One region of the Colwellia sp. NW0002-52-1 genome, then DNA from elsewhere that is predicted to be linked to it. Evidence: predicted binding sites of a transcription regulator. Region 1 holds the regulator's gene; the other holds the start of a gene.
What was found. The regulator sigma-54, encoded in region 1, starts transcription at its own class of promoters, with help from an activator protein. The targets are predictions, from matches to a motif close to GTTGGCACGNNNNTNGNNT.
Positions count from the first base shown of each region.

Region 1 (3,429 bases):
AGCCTTATTGGCATAACTGCATGCGTAATATTAATGCCGCTAGTAAGTGCAGAAAAATTCAACGTAGACCAAGAAATTAAAATTTCTTCGTCGCGACAAGCTGCGGATCTAAAAAATAAAATATTCAGTTATATTGATAACGTTATTATTTCCCAGGGTTCGCTTACCATTAATGCCGAGCTCGTTCAGGTAATCACTCAAAACGAAAGCGATAATAAAATTTATATTGCTAAAGGCTCTCCAGCAACTTTTGAACAGACATTGCAAGACGGTAGCCCAATCAACTTACAAGCAAATGAAATTAGATATGAGCCACACAAAAATACCGTTGTAATTTCTGGTAATGCTTTGCTGCGTCAAGAAGGCAGTGAAGTTAGCGGCAGTAAAATTACTTATAACTTTGAAACTGAGTATGTGAATGCCGAAAGTTTAGAAAATGCCAAAGTTGAAACTGTGCTACAACCTAAAAATAAAACTGAATTGCCAAAAAAATCTAAGGAAAAGCAAGAGTAAATGTCTATTTCAACCTTATCAGCCACCGGACTTGCTAAAGCTTATAAAGGCAGAAAAGTCGTTAAAAATGTCAGTATGAAAGTTTCTGCTGGGCAAATTGTTGGTTTATTAGGACCTAATGGCGCAGGTAAAACTACTTCATTTTATATGATTGTTGGATTAGTCAATAACGACAGTGGTTCCATAGTATTAAATGATGAAGATCTGACTTTGTTGCCAATGCATGAGCGTGCTCGAAAAGGTATTGGCTATTTACCTCAAGAAGCTTCAATTTTTCGTAAACTTACGGTTTATGACAACATTATGGCCATTTTACAAACGCGTAAAGCATTAAATGATGTAGAGCGAGAAGAAAAGCTTGAACATTTACTCGAAGAATTTAACATCAGTCATATCAAAGACAACTTAGGTATGAGTTTATCTGGCGGTGAACGCAGACGCGTTGAAATAGCACGAGCATTAGCTGCAGATCCAAAGTTTATCCTGCTTGATGAACCTTTTGCGGGTGTTGACCCTATTTCGGTAGGTGATATAAAAAAAATTATCCTACACTTAAAAGAACGCGGCATCGGTATCTTAATTACCGATCATAACGTTAGAGAAACTCTTGATGTTTGTGAGCATGCTTATATTGTTAGTCATGGTGAGCTTATCGCAGAGGGAAACTCTAATGAAATACTTGCAAATCAACACGTAAGAGATGTATACCTAGGTGAACAATTCACGTTATAGTGAGTAACATAATCACGCGGTAATACTATCATGTACTTGAACAGGGAAATGAAAACGTAAATGCGTCCTACTCTGCAACTCCGTATCGGACAACAATTAACGATGACCCCGCAATTGCAGCAGGCTATAAAGCTGTTGCAATTATCAACTTTGGATTTACAACAAGAAATTCAAGAAGCTCTTGAAAGTAATCCACTCCTTGAAGTTGACGAATCGCCAGATAATAATTCAGAAAGTACTCCTGATCACCTCGAAGAAGGTTACTCTGCAGGTGTTAATGAGAGTGCTGAAATATCATCAGATGGCAGCGAAGACTCTGCACCAACAATTGATGAGATAAGCTCTTCAGAAGGCTTAGCAAAAACTGACATTCCTGAAGAATTAAACGGTGATACAACCTGGGATGACAATTTCAGCGCAAGTGCGAGTAGTGGCGGTGTGGGCGTTGCTTCAGAAGACTACACCTATCAGGGTGAAACTAAAGATTCCTTACAAGACCACCTAATTTGGCAGATGGAGCTCACTCCTTTTAGCGATACCGATAGAGCCATTGCTGTTGCTATTATTGAGGCCGTAGACGAAGCAGGATACTTAACCGTTAGCGCAGAAGAAATACTAGAAAGTGTTGGCATTGATGATGTAGAGCTCGACGAGATTGAAGCTGTACTGAAACGAATCAATGTTTTTGACCCGGTTGGAGTAGCTGCTCGCTCAATTCCTGAATGTTTGCTTATTCAACTTAACCAGTTTTCAAAAGATACGCCGTGGCTCGCTGAAAGCAAACTAGCCGTTACCGAGTTTATCGACTTACTTGGTAATCGTGATTATCGCCAGCTTATGCGTAAATTACGCATAAAGGAAGATCAATTACGCGAAGTTATCCGTTTAATCCAATCTTTAGACCCTCGTCCGGGTGATAGCGTAATCAAAAGTGAAGAACAATATGTTATTCCTGACGTATCTGTTGAAAAGAAAAATGGCCGCTGGACCGTTGAACTCAATCCAGATACCGCGCCAAAGTTATCGGTAAACCAGCAATATGCAGCTATGTCTCGCACGATGAAATCATCTGCAGATAGCCAATTTATTCGTTCAAATTTACAAGAAGCTAAATGGTTTATCAAAAGCCTAGAGAGCAGAAACGACACCCTATTAAAAGTGTCTAATTGTATTGTACAGCGCCAGCAAGGCTTCTTTGAACATGGCCCTGAAGCTATGCGCCCTATGGTTCTAAATGATATTGCCGAAGCCGTAGATATGCATGAATCAACTATTTCTCGTGTTACTACACAGAAGTATATGCATACACCCCGGGGAATTTTCGAGCTAAAATACTTCTTCTCAAGCCATGTAAGTACCGAAAATGGTGGTGAATGTTCATCAACTGCTATTCGTGAACTGATTAAAAAACTTGTCGCCGCAGAAATACCTGCAAAACCATTAAGTGATAGTAAAATTGCTGATGTATTAGCAGAGCAAGGTATAAAGGTAGCAAGGCGTACCATTGCCAAGTATCGAGAGTCACTTTCCATACCGCCATCAAATCAACGTAAAAGCTTACTGTAGGCGGTTGCATTCACCCAAAAGAGGAATTAAGCATATGCAAATTAATCTTAGTGGACACCATGTCGATGTTACCGACTCATTACGTGATTATGTAAATGAAAAGTTCGAGAAACTGGAGCGCCATTTTGAACATATAAATAATGTTCATGTGGTTTTAACCGTAGAAAAGTTAAATCAAATTGCTGAGTCAACGGTGCATTTAAGTGGCTCAGAAGTACATGCGAAAGCGGAGCATAATGATATGTATGTTTCAATTGATGCATTAATTGATAAATTAGATCGCCAAATATTGAAATACAAAGGCAAAATCAACAAACATTAGCGCCATGTCGCTTTAGGTTTTATAAGTTTATGAAGTTGCAAGACATCTTAACTCTAGACTGCACTATTTGTGCTGCTCCGGGTTCCAGTAAAAAACGTATTCTAGAATACTTAAGTAGTCTGGCTGCCGAAAAATTGCCTGAACATGATACATTTCAGCTTTTAGAGAGCCTTGTAAAGCGCGAGAGAATGGGTACAACAGGTATAGGAAATGGCATAGCAATACCACATGGACGCATAGACAATACCTGTCAACCGGTTGCCGTTGTTATTACAACAGAAGAGCCCATTGACTTT
Region 1 is NZ_BAAJLU010000002.1:241,367-244,795, forward strand. Features, by position in the region: gene lptC (LPS export ABC transporter periplasmic protein LptC) at 1-2, shown strand, start outside; gene lptA (lipopolysaccharide transport periplasmic protein LptA) at 34-513, shown strand; gene lptB (LPS export ABC transporter ATP-binding protein) at 514-1,245, shown strand; gene AC27H3_RS03805 (RNA polymerase factor sigma-54) at 1,306-2,811, shown strand; gene hpf (ribosome hibernation-promoting factor, HPF/YfiA family) at 2,846-3,133, shown strand; gene ptsN (PTS IIA-like nitrogen regulatory protein PtsN) at 3,163-3,429, shown strand, end outside.

Region 2 (3,429 bases), on a different contig from region 1:
AATGCCGCTAACTTTCCATGCGTATTGAGTAATATTTGCTTTAGCTTGCTTAACTGCTGCTACTTTAATGTGCTCTGGATTTTTCAAGAAGCGATTAGCTACTTTACGAATCTGTGCAGGCATAGTTGCAGAGAATAAGGCCATTTGAGTTTCTTTTGGCAAATGCTCAAGGATCCACTCAATGTCTTCTAAAAAGCCCATGTTTAACATTTCATCAGCTTCATCAAGCACACAAAATGATAAGTTATCTAGCTTAAGGCTTTTACGACGTAAGTGGTCCATTAAGCGACCAGGTGTACCTACTACAACTTGTGCACCACGCTCTAACTGTTGAAATTGTGGTTGGTAAGATTGACCACCGTATAAAGTGGCAACTTTTAAACCTTTCATGTTTTTTGCAAAAGTTTCAATCGCTTCTGCTACTTGAATAGCTAATTCACGTGTTGGCGCTAAAACCATCAATTGTGGTTTGCGAATAGAAACGTCTATTTTTGCAAGTGCTGGCAAACCAAAAGCAGCGGTTTTACCGGTACCTGTTTGTGCTTCACCAAGAACGTCTTTACCTTGAAGTAAAGGGGGAATTGTTTGCGCTTGAATTGCAGTTGAATTTTCAAAACCTAGTGCTTTTACAGCAGATACTAAGTTTTCAGGCAAACCAAGGGCGTCAAAGCCTACAGAGGCATTGTTAAGATCAGTCATATAATTTTGTCTTCTCATGGTAGAAACTGGCTATACGCCAAAGTTCCTACATACATATACGAGGAAACCACCAGGAAGACTTAAGGCACATTCATTACGTTAACGTTGAAAAGTTAACTGGGCAAGTCTATTGGGCGGATATACCCCACTCATTTTGAAATTTCTGTGATGTTCTAAGCTTCTTTAAGAAACTATTTCGATTCACGATCACAGAGGCGCGCATTATACAGATGCGGTAAAATTATACAAGTAATAATGTATGGTTTAGCTTATTTAATCATAAAAAAAGCTTTAAACGTCTAAAACTGACACTTAAAGCTGTTTAATTGTATAAGTAAATTGATACGCGTTATGTCTAGCTATCTATTTCAAAACTACCTTTTACTTTTTGTACCCGCATGCCACCAGAGCCACTATTTATAATTTTCAAACCTCCTGCTTGTTCTATATCAATATCGCCAGAGCCATCATCAATGGTTACAAAGCCATTAACACTTCTCACGGTTAATTCTCCGGAGCCATCTTTAATCATAACGTCGCCTGATACGCCGTTAACAAAAATACTACCTGAGCCATCGTCAATGTCGAGATTGCCATCAAGATCATTTAAAGAGATTTCACCAGATCCATCATTAATTTTTATATTACCTATGACTTCGCTAATAAAAATACCGCCAGAGCCGTCATCAATTTTAAGATCATTTTTAACGTTTTTTATTGTTAGCTCACCTGAGCCATCTTTTATTGTGACTTTAGCGTCAATATTATTAATATTTATTGCCCCAGAACCATCATCAATTTTCAACATTAAGTGGCTTGGCATAATAATGTTGATATCAATACGTGGTGATTCACCATGCCAAAAACCACTGCTGTTAATTTTTGCCACCAAATAGGCACTTTTACCAGTTTCAGTTAGGTTTAACTCAACATTATCTATATCACCATTTTTGCTATAGATGTCAGCAACAACCCTGATCTCTTTTATCTTTTCATCGCCCTCAATAATTAAAGCACCAGCACCAGCCTCAATATCCAAAGCCTTAAGCTTATGAGCAGCGATTTTTAGTGTTTGTTGACTATGGTATTTAGCATGAGAAGGTTTTGCTATCACGATGCAGCCACTTAAAATAGAGACACTTACTATAAAAAGTAATATTTGAGTTAATTTCATTGGGTAATTTCCTTGTAGATTATTAAATAATTTATTGTTTTCTTGAATACAATCAAAAATCGCGCCAAATAAAAACAATTTAAATATCAACAACCTAAAAGATAATAGATTAAAGTAACTCTATTAATAAATAGATATTGGTTAAAATAACAATAAATTAGTGAATTATTAAGTGTGGTTAATATCTAATAAGCTGATTAACCATATCAGGTAAAATACCTAAAACTAAACCAAGGGTAATTAAGCTATAAATTAAAGTTTGCTCTATAAAGTGACTCTTTATTTTTTTATCTTCTGGGCTTGTTACCACTACATTTGAAAAAACCTTAAATATCATCGGTAAGTAATACGCTAAACCAATACCACTACCTATAATAAGTATGGCGATTAACCACCAAGCATTGGCAATAGTGGCTTGGCTTAAAATATAGAACTTACCAATAAACCCCATTGTTAACGGTATTCCCGCTAAGCTCAATACGCCAAGTATCATTAAGAAGCCATAACTTGGAGCACGCCAAAATAGCCCTTTTAAATCAAGTAATGTAATGTCCTCCTGTTTCCCAGAGCGAATATTGTGTTGCTGAATGAGCGAAATCACCAAAAAAATAGATAAATTGGCAACCGTGTAAGCGGCTAAATAAAACAAACTACTTTGCCAAGTAAACTCTAAGCTTTGCTCTGATGTTACAATAATAACGATCAATAAATACCCCATATGAGCAATGGAAGAATAAGCCAATAAGCGTTTTAAGTTTTGTTGTTTAAGCGCCATAATATTGCCTAATAACATCGAGATTACTGCAAAAGATATTAAGAAGATTTGAAAATTTTCGAGTAATAAATACCGCTGCGCAATAATGCACTTAAGCAAAACAACAAACATAGCAATTTTAGAGATAGTTGCCATTAAAAGAGTAACAGGCGTTGGAGACCCTTGATAAACGTCTGGTGTCCAAAAATGAAACGGTGCAATAGATAATTTAAAGGCAATACCACTAACAAATAGCAACAAACCTAATTGAAAAAACAACCCTAAGCCTTGCTCAAATAATTCGCTTGATAACGTCGCATTAAAGCTCATATCCCCTACAACACTGTAAATAAAAGCAATACCTAACAGCATAAAACTTGAAGCTGTAGCACTTAATATTAAATATTTAAAGCCACTTTCTACACTATATTGATTACCTCGGTGATAACCCACTAAGCCAACTAAGCTAATACTTAACAACTCAAAACCTAAAAACAAACTAGCGAAATGGTCACTGACCACTAGCACTCCCGCACCAAGTACCAACAGTAATAATAATAAGTAGTATTCATCATGCACTTCTAGAGACATTTTTAAAAAACAATGACTCATGCGAAGAACAGATAAAGCGGAAATTAAAATTAAGTTGAATGCAAAGGTAGCGTAACCATCAACCTTTAACAGTTGTGTTACTTGAATTACAGGCTGCGAAAGCAAGCTAATATTGGCTAATAAAGCCATGAATAATATAAAAAATGTAAATAGTGCGATTGTACGCTGTGACCTTTTCCAAGCTACTAAC
Region 2 is NZ_BAAJLU010000015.1:57,688-61,116, forward strand. Features, by position in the region: gene AC27H3_RS14050 (DEAD/DEAH box helicase) at 1-699, opposite strand, end outside; gene AC27H3_RS14055 (DUF4097 family beta strand repeat-containing protein) at 1,055-1,873, opposite strand; gene AC27H3_RS14060 (NADH-quinone oxidoreductase subunit N) at 2,052-3,429, opposite strand, start outside.
Region 2: a site for sigma-54 is predicted at 1,924-1,942, ahead of AC27H3_RS14055 (DUF4097 family beta strand repeat-containing protein). Genes of this name have one in related genera too.